Regions from separate parts of the Burkholderia sp. MSh2 genome, predicted to be linked through region 2. Evidence: predicted binding sites of a transcription regulator. Region 2 holds the regulator's gene; the other holds the start of a gene.

Region 1 (6,041 bases), on a different contig from region 2:
CGTCGGGCCGCCGGGCGCGGATGTGCGCCTGCAGCGCGTTGAGCGGCGCGAGCCCGCGCGACAGGCCGAACCAGACCAGCAGGATCGCGAGCGGCAGGATCACGAACTGCGGCAGGATCACACCCTTGATGATGTCGTTCGCGAGCGCGTTGCGCTTGTCCAGCGTTTCGCCGACCTGCACGAGCACGGGCTGCGTGCCGCTCGCTTGCGGCAGCGCGACCGTCGTATACGCGACGCGCACGTCGTTGCCGCGCAGCAGGTCGTCGCGAAACACGACGACGCCGGGCGGCGGGCGGTCCTCGTCGCGCGGCAGCGGCATGTCTGCCTCGCCCGCGACCAGCTCGCCGCGCGTGCCGAGCACCTGGAAGTAAACGCTGTCGACGTTGTCCGCGCGCAGGAAGTCGCGGGTCTGCTCCGGCAGCGTCAGCTCGGCCACGCCGTTGACCGGATGAATCTGCCGCGCGAGCACGTAGGCGTTGGTCTCGAGCGAGCGGTCGAACGGGCCGTTCGCGATCGTTTTTGCGACGAGATAGGTGACGGCGATGCTCATCGGCCACAGGAGCAGCAGCGGTGCGAGCATCCAGTCGAGGATCTCGCCGAACAGCGAGCGCGGGCGCGGCGCCTCGGGCGCATCGGTTGCGTCGGGCGGCGCGAACGGGTTCTCGTAGCGCGCGTCGCGCGCCTCGTCGGCGGCCGACTGCGGCGCGCCGGTCGAGTGGCGGGAAGGGGCCGGCGTGGCCATCGCGACGACGCGCGGTGTCAGCGCAGCGGCGTGCCGGCCACCGCGGGCTGGGGCGCCGTCGCGTCGGCCGGCGCGGCGGGCGCGACTTTCTCGAGGCAATAGCCGAGGCCGCGCACGGTCGAGATCCGGACGCCGCTCGGTTCGATCTTCTTGCGCAGCCGGTGCACGTAGACTTCGATCGCGTTGTTGCTGACTTCCTCGCCCCATTCGCACAGATGGTCGACGAGCTGTTCCTTCGACACGAGCCGGCCGATCCGCTGCAGCAGCACTTCGAGCAGGCCGAGTTCGCGCGCCGAAAGATCGAGCACGTGATCGTTCGCATAGGCGATGCGGCCGACCTGGTCGAACGCGAGCGAGCCGTGGCGCACGACGGTCGGGCCGCCGCCCGCGCCGCGCCGGGTCAGCGCGCGCACGCGCGCCTCGAGCTCGTTGAGTGCGAACGGCTTGGCCATGTAGTCGTCGGCGCCGAGGTCGAGCCCCTTCACGCGCTCGTCGACGCTGTCGGCGGCGGTGAGGATCAGCACGGGGAGGTTGGAATTGCGGGCGCGCAGCCGCTTGAGCACCTCGAGCCCTGACATCTTCGGCAGCCCGAGATCGAGGATCAGCAGGTCGAAGGTCTGCATCGACAGCGCCGTATCGGCGTCGACGCCGTTCTTCACGTGGTCGACCGCATAGCCCGATTGGCGGAGTGACCGGGTGAGGCCGTCCGCGAGTATGCTGTCGTCTTCCGCGATGAGAATTCGCATGGTGCTGACCGATGGCCGGCAGGGCGTTCGCGCCGGCCGGCTGTCTCCGAAGTGATTCGTGTACAACGCAGCCTGCATTGCGGGCTTGCACAAAACACTGTTTTTTTATACAGTGTCTGCATTCGTGGGCGGCGCTTGAAAGCGGGCGCGCCTTTAACAGACGCTGCTCATCATAGCAAAGGACGATTCATGGAAGATAGCAAGAAGGGCTCCGGGATGACCGCCGAGAAGAGCAAGGCGCTGGCCGCCGCGCTTGCCCAGATCGAGAAGCAGTTCGGCAAGGGCTCGATCATGCGCATGGGCGACGGCGAGGCGACCGAAAACATCCAGGTCGTGTCCACGGGCTCGCTCGGTCTCGATATCGCGCTGGGCGTCGGCGGCCTGCCGCGCGGCCGGGTCGTCGAGATCTACGGTCCGGAATCGTCCGGTAAAACCACACTCACGCTGCAGGTCATCGCCGAACTGCAGAAGATCGGCGGCACCGCGGCGTTCATCGACGCCGAGCACGCGCTCGACGTTCAATATGCCGCGAAGCTCGGCGTGAACGTGCCGGAGCTGCTGATCTCGCAGCCGGACACCGGCGAGCAGGCGCTCGAAATCACCGACGCACTGGTGCGCTCGGGCTCGATCGACATGATCGTCATCGACTCGGTCGCGGCGCTCGTGCCGAAGGCCGAAATCGAAGGCGAGATGGGCGATTCGCTGCCGGGTCTGCAGGCCCGCCTGATGTCGCAGGCGCTGCGCAAGCTGACCGGCACGATCAAGCGCACGAACTGCCTCGTGATCTTCATCAACCAGATCCGGATGAAGATCGGCGTGATGTTCGGCAACCCGGAAACCACGACGGGCGGCAATGCGCTCAAGTTCTACTCGTCGGTGCGTCTGGACATCCGCCGGATCGGCTCGATCAAGAAGAACGACGAGGTGATCGGCAACGAAACCCGCGTGAAGGTCGTCAAGAACAAGGTGTCGCCTCCGTTCCGCGAAGCGATCTTCGACATCCTGTACGGCGAAGGCATCTCGCGTCAGGGCGAAATCATCGATCTCGGCGTGCAGGCGAAGATCGTCGACAAGGCCGGCGCCTGGTACAGCTACAACGGCGAGAAGATCGGTCAGGGCAAGGACAACGCGCGTGAATTCCTGCGCGAGAATCCGGAAATCGCGCTCGAGATCGAGAACCGCATCCGTGAATCGCTCGGCGTTGCCGCCATGCCGGATGGTGTCGGCCACGACGAAGCCGAGGCGATGGACGAAGAAGAGTGATGGTCGGGCGCCGAGGTCAGGCTGGCGAACCGGAAGAGAGCGACGCGCCCGAAGCGGCGGGTCGCTCCGGCCGGCGAGCGGGATCCTCGGGCGCCAACCGGCGGCCTGCAGGCAGCGATGCCGCAGGCCGCACCGCGACGAGGGCATCCGACGATGCCCTCGTTTCGTTTGAGATTGCCGCGCCGGACGATCCGTTCGACGACGACGAATCGTTCGATGCGCACGACCGCTCCCGTCGGCGTGTTTCCGGCGTCAGTTTTCCGGGCGATCGTGCATCCGGTGCGGCGTCGCCGGCCAGGGAAGACGTCTATACGCGCAGCAGCCAACATCCGCGCCGCACGCGCCGCGCGTCCGGCACTTCCGCCGGCGCTTCGTCCGGCGATGCGCCGGGCACGGGCGAGCGCAAATCGTCGAAGCCGCCGCGGTCGTTGAAGGGCCGCGCGCTCGGCTATCTGTCCAGGCGCGAATACAGCCGCGCGGAACTCGCACGCAAGCTCGCACCCTACGCCGGCGAAGACGAATCCATCGAGCCGGTGCTCGATGCACTCGAAAAGGAAGGCTGGCTGTCCGACGCGCGCTTTGCCGAGAGCCTCGTGCATCGCCGCGGGTCGCGTGTCGGCGTCGCGCGCATCGTCAGCGAACTGAAGCGCCATGCGGTCGGCGACACGCTCGTCGAAGAGGTGAGTACCCAGCTTCGCGAGACCGAATGGGCGCGTGCGCAGGCCGTCTGGCGCAAGAAATTCGGTGCACTGCCGCAAACGCCGGCCGAGCGTGCGAAGCAGGCGCGCTTTCTGGCCGCGCGCGGCTTCTCGAGCGCGACCATCGTGAAGTTGCTGAAGGTCGGCGACGATTTCCCGATCGACGACTGAGCAGGCCGATCGCGCGCGTGGCGCGCGATTTTGCTGCAATGCAACCGCTTCCGGACAGGCGGGAATACCCGCCGTCGCGTCAAACTGTCTCAAATACCCAATATGCTAAAATTCATGGGTTTTCCTCTTCGGCCTCAACCTCCAGCATGCCGCTATCCGAGCCCGTGCCCCGTCAGTTGCGACATCGACGCGCAATCCGAGCGGAAGCTTACGAGCGCGGCGACGGCTTGTGGGATATCGAAGCCTGCCTGACCGACCACAAGCCGCGCGATGTCGCGCTTGCGTCGGGCATCCGGCCCCAGGGCCTGCCGATCCACGAACTCTGGCTGCGCGTGACTATCGATCGTGAACTCAATGTCGTCGACGCCGAAGCGTCTTCGGAATGGGTGCCCTATCCCGGTCAGTGTCAATCCGCTCCTCCCGCCTATCGGGCCCTCATCGGGCTCAATCTCTTCCGCCATTTCCGCCGCGATGCGAGCCGGCTTCTCGCCGGCGTCGCAGGCTGTTCCCATCTCACCGAACTGTGCGCCGTGCTGCCGACCGCAGCGATCCAGGCGTTCGCCGGTGACGTGTGGAACGTGCGCGAGGAGGGCGGTGAAGGGCCGGATCATGACGGCGTGCATGCCGAACCGCCTTTCCAGCTCGGCCGCTGCCGGGCGCTGCGGTTCGACGGCGAGGTCGTGCGGCAGTACTACCCGCGCTGGTATGGCGCGAGCCGGCCGGACCTGCCCGGTGAGGGCAGCACGAAGGAATGAACGGAAATCATTCGAAGAAGCGTCTTAAGCGACTTTTCATCCAACTCTCAGACTGAAGGGAATCACGCATGAAGATTCACGAGTACCAGGGTAAGGAAATCCTGCGGAAATTCGGAGTCGCGGTACCGCGCGGCAAGCCGGCGTTCTCGGTGGACGAAGCCGTCAAGGTGGCGGAAGAGCTGGGCGGCCCGGTTTGGGTCGTGAAGGCCCAGATTCACGCGGGTGGCCGCGGCAAGGGCGGCGGCGTGAAGGTGGCGAAGTCGATCGAGCAGGTCCGCGAATACGCGAACCAGATCCTCGGCATGCAGCTCGTCACGCACCAGACCGGTCCGGAAGGCCAGAAGGTCAACCGTCTGATGATCGAAGAAGGCGCCGACATCAAGCAGGAACTGTATGTCAGCCTCGTCGTCGATCGCGTGTCGCAAAAGATCGTCCTGATGGGTTCGAGCGAAGGCGGCATGGACATCGAGGAAGTGGCCGAGAAGCACCCGGAACTGATCCACAAGGTCATCGTGGAGCCGTCGACCGGTCTGCTCGACGCCCAGGCCGACGATCTCGCCGCGAAGATCGGCGTGCCGGCTGCTTCGATTCCGCAAGCACGCGCGATCCTGCAAGGCCTGTACAAGGCATTCTGGGAAACCGACGCGTCGCTGGCTGAAATCAACCCGCTGAACGTCTCCGGCAACGGCACGGTCACCGCACTCGACGCGAAGTTCAACTTCGACTCGAACGCGCTGTTCCGCCACCCGGAAATCGTCGCGTACCGCGATCTGGACGAAGAAGATCCGGCTGAAATCGAAGCGTCGAAGTTCGACCTCGCGTACATCTCGCTCGACGGCAACATCGGCTGTCTCGTGAACGGCGCAGGCCTCGCGATGGCGACGATGGACACCATCAAGCTGTTCGGCGGCGAACCGGCGAACTTCCTGGACGTCGGCGGCGGCGCAACGACCGAGAAGGTCACGGAAGCGTTCAAGCTGATGCTGAAGAACCCGGATCTGAAGGCGATCCTCGTGAACATCTTCGGCGGCATCATGCGCTGCGACGTGATCGCGGAAGGCGTGATCGCCGGTTCGAAGGCCGTGAACCTGAACGTGCCGCTCGTCGTGCGCATGAAGGGCACGAACGAGGACCTCGGCAAGAAGATGCTGGCCGACTCGGGCCTGCCGATCATCTCGGCGGACAGCATGGAAGAAGCCGCGCAGAAGGTGGTCGCGGCTGCCGCAGGCAAGTAAGCGCGCGCTCAATGAACACGCATGGCGGCGCGGTCAGCTCGCGACGCCAATCGAACAGAGGTCAAAATACATGTCGATTCTGATCAACAAGGACACGAAGGTCATCACGCAGGGCATTACCGGCAAGACCGGTCAGTTCCATACGCGCGCCTGCCGTGAATACGCAAACGGCCGCGAAGCATTCGTCGCGGGCGTGAACCCGAAGAAGGCCGGCGAAGATTTCGAAGGCATTCCGATCTACGCAAGCGTCAAGGAAGCGAAGGCGGAAACCGGCGCGACCGTGTCGGTCATCTACGTTCCGCCGGCAGGTGCAGCCGCTGCGATCTGGGAAGCGGTCGAAGCCGACCTCGATCTCGCGATCTGCATCACGGAAGGCATCCCCGTACGCGACATGATCGAAGTGAAGGACCGCATGCGTCGCGAAGGCCGCA
Region 2 (6,041 bases):
GGCTTGTGGCCGCAGAAGATGCTGGTGTCGTTCGACGGCCCGGTGGACGAAGCCGAGAAGGAGGAGCTGCGCACGGTGTATCTGGTGGCAGACGATCCGGGCACGCAGTTCCGCGTCGAATGGCACCGCGCGGACGGCAAGCTCGGCCGCCAGGAAGGCGGCCCGCTCGCGACCGTCGCGTTCCTGACCGACGTCGAGATCCCGTGGAGCGACGACGACGAGTAACGTCGTCGCATGATGCCGGCGCCGCGTGCGCCGGCCGTCAGCGCATCATCCGTCGCCGGAACAGCCACGCGGACAGCAGAAAGCCGCCGACCGCGTAGCCGGCCAGTACGGCGACGTGCAACGCGACATCCGTCGCCGGCCGGCCCAGCATCGCGGGCCGGATCAGCTCGACCGCGTTCGCGAGCGGCAGCGCATGCGCTGCGTGCTGCGCGATCGGCGGCAACTGCGAGGTCGGGAAAAACACGCCCGACAGCAGCAGCATGGGCGTCAGCACGAGCGTCTGATAGAACATGAAGAAATCGTACGACGGTGCGAGCGCCGTGACGATCATCGCGACGGCGGCGAACGCGAGGCCCGCGAGCGCGATCACGGGCAGCGCGGCGAGCATCGACGGAAACCGCGCGTAGCCGAGCGCGCCCGCGACGAGCATGATCGCGGCGCCGGACAGCATCGCCTTGCTGGCTGCCCAGACAATCTCGCCGAGCACGATGTCGCCGAGCGCGAGCGGCGTATGCATGATGGCTTCCCACGTGCGCTGCACGTGCATCCGCGAGAAACCCGAGTACATCGATTCGAAGCTCGCGGACATCATCACGCTGGACCCGACCGTGCCGGCCGCGAGAAACGCGATATACGACACGCCGTCGACGTGGCCGAGCATCAGGCCGAGCCCGAAACCCAGCCCGAACAGATAGATCATCGGATCGGCAAGATTGCCGAACATCGATGCAAGCGCGAGCTTGCGCCACACGAGATAGTTGCGTCGCCAGACGGCGGCCCAGTTGGTCGCGTTTGCCGGCAGCGCGATCGCGAAGCGCGACTCGCGTTGTGGCGCGGACGGTGCGGCGGCGGAATAGTTGCGGACATCCATGTTCGATCAGTCCTGCATTTCGCGGCCCGTGAGCCGCAGGAACACATCTTCCAGATTGGCCGGGCGATGCAGATAGCGCAATCCCGTACGACCCTTGAGCCGCGCGTTGAGCGGCTCGGGGTCGCTCACGTAGCAGAACAGCGTTTCGCCGCTGATCTCGGTGTGTTTCGCGAAGGCCGACAGCTCGTCGCGCAGTGCAACCGGATCGGACCCGTAGATCTCGATCACGTCGCAGCCGATCTCCGATTCGATCAGCGCGCGCGGCGCGCCCTCGGCGATCTTGCGGCCTTCCTCGATCACGCACAGGCGGTCGCACAGCCGTTCGGCCTCTTCCATGAAGTGCGTGGTGATCAGGATCGTCTTGCCGCGCGCGAGCAGTGAACGCAGCCGCTCCCACATCAGGTGCCGCGCCTGCGGGTCGAGGCCGGTGGTCGGCTCGTCGAGCACGAGCACGTCGGGATCGTTGACGAGCGCACGGGCAAGCGTGAGACGGCGCTTCATGCCGCCCGACAACTCGCCGACCTTCGCGTCGGCCTTGTTCTCGAGCTTCGCGAATTCCAGCAGCGGCTGTACCAGCGCGCGTGCCGCCTGCGTCGGAATGCCGAAATAGCGGCCGAACACGAGCAGGTTTTCGCGCACGCTGAAGTCGGGGTCGAGATTGTCGAACTGGGGCACCACGCCGACGCGCTGGCGCGCATGCCGCGCACGCGATGGGACCGGTTCGCCGCACAGCGAAATGCTGCCGGCGTCGGGTTGGGCGAGGCCGAGCAGCATCTTCAGCGTCGTGGTCTTGCCGGCGCCGTTCGGCCCGAGCAGGCCGTAGCATTCGCCGGCCTGCACGGTGAACGACAGGCCGTTGACGACGCGCTTGTCGCCGTAGTGCTTGACGACGTTCCGGAAATCGATCGGTGCAACGGACATGGGCAGTTTGTCGTTGTGTGCGGGCGCGGAAGCGTTCCGGCGCCGGATGCGTGGCCGGCGGGCGAACGGATCGGACGAATGCGTGTCACACGGGCATGACCGAAGCGTGCGCCCCGTGCGCCTGACGGCACGCGGGAGTACGAACGGGCCATTCTAGTGCATCGGCTGCGTCGCTTCAGCGCATGCGTGCACGGTGCGATGCATGCCCGCACCGATCGTGCACCGCATCATCGCGCACATGCCAGGCGGGGCGAATCAGCGTTTTCCATCCCTTGCGTCCTGAATTGCGGCGCACCATGATGAAGGCGTGGGCTCGTATTGCGATAGGGAGGTTACATGGCTAGCTACAACAAGATTCTGCTGTGTTACGACGGCTCGCTCGAAGGGCGCAAGGCACTGCGCTGCGGCGCCAATCTCGCCATGGACCTGAAGGCGGAAACGCACTTGCTGTCGGTGGTCGACATGCGCTCGAGCATTGCGCAGAGCGCGGGTCTGCTGACCGACGTCGCGTGCGGCCGGTTCGAGGAAACAGCACGCGAAATCCTGCAGGAAGGCGTGAACTGGCTACGCGAGCGCGGGGTGCAAGCCGAGGGCCATTTCGCGTTCGGCTATCCGATCGATGAAATCGCGAATCTCGCGACGGAGCTGAATGTCGACCTCGTCGTCGTCGGCCACCGGTGCCGCAGCGGGCTCTCGAGATGGTGGATGGGGTCGGGCAACACGCAACTGCTCGATCGCGTGAACTGCAGCATTCTGGTGGCGTGTTCGTCGGCGCAGGAGCAGAAGGCCGAGATGGCGCGCGAGCGTGAAGCGGCCACGGCGAGCGGCAAATGATCGTCTGATGCGATGGCGGCCTGGCCGGCGATTCGCGCGGGTCGGGCGCCACGCCGGATCAACCGCGCGGGCGCCGACCGCGAGCCGTTACGCGTGCAGGTCGATCGCAGACAACTTCCACGAGAACAGGCCGAAGCGGTGGAAGATAGCCGCATAGCGTGTGCCGTCGGCACTGCGCTGGTAGGTCACGACGAACTCGTCGATGTTCCGGTAGCCGGCGCTGGTTTGCTGCCGGTGCGGCGGATTCTCCGGATCGCCCGGGCCGGCCGGCGCGGCAGAGGCCGGAGCCGGCAATGACGCGGCGCCCGTGTTGCTGCCCGCAACGGCGGCACTTGCCGGGGCCGGGCTGGCCGACGCGTTGCCCGGTGCATGGCCAGGCGGCAGATTCGACCATTCAGGTGGACGCTCGTCCGGCGTGCCGCGCGGCGGCAAGCCGCTCATCAGTGCGGCCACGCCCTCCGGGGTCGTATACGCATCGACCAGCGGGCCGATCAGCGCGGACCCGATCAGTGCGCCGATCATCGCGAGCGGATTGTCTTTCTTCACCGCGTCGATCCGGCGCATCAGTTCTTCCGTGACCTGCTGCTTGAGGCTGATGCGCAGCGACGGAAAATCCACGTATTCACTGATGACCTGCGCGTCGCGCGCATCGATCGCCGATTTCAGACGACCGAGCGCGACATACGGCGACGCGTACGCATAGCCGATCGCCGCAATGACCGCGACGGCCAGCACGACGATCAGCAGGGGCTTGAGCCGCGATGCGCGGCCCGGCGATACGGTCACGTTGCCTCCGGTGCGGGAATGTTCCGCAATCAGAGACCGTTTTGCGCGGCCGATCGTTCCTCTGCGATGCAGCGGTCGATCATGCGGCATACGGCATCGATCGTGCCGACCATGATCAGGCGGGAACGGCCGTGATACACGCGTACCGGCGCGCGGCGCGCGGGTTCCGCGTGATTCAGGCCGGCGTTCAGCGACACCCGCGCGAAAGCGGGGAGCGCCGACGGCAGCAGGGGCGCCTGCCGTTCGACTGCGATTTCTTCTTGCACCGGCGCGGCCGCGGATAGCGGCGCGCAGGGCGTGCGGCCGCGCAGATGACGCAGGCGACCGAATTGGCGGAAAGGCAGCAGGCGGGCAAGGCGTTCCATGATGTTCTCCTCAGCGAGACGGAATGTCAGAGTTCGCCCGAGCGAATCAGCCCGACGGCGATGCCTTCCAGCGCGAATTCCGCGCTGCCGGCCTTGACGAAGATGTTTTCGTAATCGGGGTTCTCCGCGATCAGCTCGAGACCGCCCGGCCGGCGCATCAGGCGCTTGACCGTGACGTCGTCGCCGAGACGCGCGACGATGATCTGGCCGTCCTTCGCTTCCGTGCGTTTCTGCACGGCGAGGAGGTCGCCGTCGAGAATGCCGGCATCGCGCATCGACAGGCCGCGCACCTTCAGCAGGTAGTCGGGCTTGCTGGAGAACAGCGCGGGATCGCACGCGTAATGCTGCGAGATGTGTTCCTGCGCGAGGATCGGGCTGCCGGCTGCGACGCGGCCGACGAGCGGCAGCGACAACTGCATCAGGCCGGCGTGCGGCAGCGTGAACTGGTGCGGGGCGTCGTCGATGCCGAGCAGGCGGATGCCGCGCGACGCGCCGGCGGCCAGCTCGATGACGCCCTTGCGCGCCAGTGCGCGCAGGTGCTCCTCGGCCGCATTCGGCGAACTGAAGCCCAGTTCGGCCGCGATCTCGGCGCGGGTGGGCGGGAATCCGGAGCGCTCGATCGCGCGGCGGATCAAGTCGAACACTTGCTGCTGACGGGCGGTGAGTTTGGTCATGGCTCAACTGTATGGATAGACAGTGAGCTGTATTTTTATACAGTACTCCGCGAATTTCAAGTGTTACGTGAGGTTCGACGCGATCGCGCCGGTTCCGCCGCGATTTCGCGACGTCCTGACGCCGGTTCATCTGCCGCAACCGTCCATCCCGTCTGCGTTAGCACTTTTGAGTATTAAAAAATAAGGAACGATTATTTTTAATCATGTAACCCGTTCGTTAGACTGGCCCGACATCGCAATACCGACAACACTGGAGAACCAAGGATGGCGAAGCGCAATACGGGGCTGGTGGGCGGAGTGGGCCGCCTGATCGCAACACTCGCGCTGGGCGCGGCGGCGGTGCTGGGCGTCGCGTCGCATGCGTGGGCCGATACGACTTTCCTGAACGTGTCGTACGACCCGACGCGCGAGCTGTATCAGGACTTCAACCAGGCGTTCGGCAAGGAGTGGAAGGCGAAGACGGGCGAGACCGTCAACTTCAAGCAGTCGCACGGCGGTTCGGGCGCGCAGGCGCGCTCGGTGCTCGACGGCCTGCAGGCCGACGTCGTCACGCTGGCGCTGGCCTACGACATCGATGCGCTCGCGAACAAGGGGCTCGTCAACAAGGACTGGCAGAAGCGCCTGCCGGACAACGCGTCGCCGTATACGTCGACGATCGTGTTTCTCGTGCGCAAGGGCAATCCGAAGGGGATCAAGGACTGGGAAGACCTGACCAAGCCGGGCATCTCGATCGTCACGCCGAACCCGAAGACGTCGGGCGGCGCGCGCTGGAACTACCTGGCCGCGTGGGCGTACGCGCAGCACAAGCCGGGCGGCAACGAGCAGACGGCCAAGGAATTCGTCACGAAGCTCTACAAGAATGCGGGCGTGCTCGATTCGGGCGCGCGGGGCGCGACGACGAGCTTCGTGCAGCGCGGGATCGGCGACGTGCTGATCGCGTGGGAAAACGAGGCGTTCCTGTCGGTCAAGGAATTCGGCACCGACAAGTTCGAGATCGTGGTGCCGTCGGTGAGCATCCTGGCCGAACCGCCCGTCGCGGTGGTCGACAAGGTGGTGGACAAGAAGGGCACGCGCAAGCTGGCCGAAGCGTACCTGAACTTCCTGTACAGCCCGCAGGGCCAGGAGATCGCGGCGCGCAACTACTATCGCCCGCGTTCGAAGAACGTGCCGGCGGAGCTCACGAAGCAGTTCCCGAAGCTGAAGCTGTACACGGTCGACGACACGTTCGGCGGCTGGACGAATGCGCAGAAGACGCATTTCGCGGACGGCGGCGTGTTCGATTCGATCTACAAGCCGCAGTAACGCCATAACGACAGCGGCGCGCCACGACAGCGCGCCGCATCCCCGACGGGCCGCCGGCGCAAT

The links. Region 2 encodes LexA, which represses DNA repair genes until DNA is damaged. Its sites were predicted from a motif close to ACTGTATNNNNATACAGT; they were not measured.
Region 1: recA (recombinase RecA) is a predicted target of LexA. The motif match lies at 1,585-1,602, and genes of this name have one in related genera.

The regions. Positions count from the first base shown of each region.
Region 1 is NZ_JPGM01000072.1:36,278-42,318, reverse strand. Features, by position in the region: gene GQ57_RS32460 (sensor histidine kinase) at 1-742, opposite strand, end outside; gene GQ57_RS32455 (response regulator transcription factor) at 760-1,488, opposite strand; gene recA (recombinase RecA) at 1,678-2,751, shown strand; gene recX (recombination regulator RecX) at 2,751-3,620, shown strand; gene GQ57_RS32440 (DUF2889 domain-containing protein) at 3,767-4,375, shown strand; gene sucC (ADP-forming succinate--CoA ligase subunit beta) at 4,444-5,610, shown strand; gene sucD (succinate--CoA ligase subunit alpha) at 5,681-6,041, shown strand, end outside.
Region 2 is NZ_JPGM01000022.1:70,364-76,404, forward strand. Features, by position in the region: gene GQ57_RS15045 (hypothetical protein) at 1-225, shown strand, start outside; gene GQ57_RS15050 (ABC transporter permease) at 263-1,096, opposite strand; gene nodI (nodulation factor ABC transporter ATP-binding protein NodI) at 1,103-2,017, opposite strand; gene GQ57_RS15060 (universal stress protein) at 2,354-2,851, shown strand; gene GQ57_RS15065 (DUF2939 domain-containing protein) at 2,939-3,637, opposite strand; gene GQ57_RS15070 (hypothetical protein) at 3,667-4,002, opposite strand; gene lexA (transcriptional repressor LexA) at 4,029-4,676, opposite strand; gene GQ57_RS15080 (sulfate ABC transporter substrate-binding protein) at 4,941-5,978, shown strand.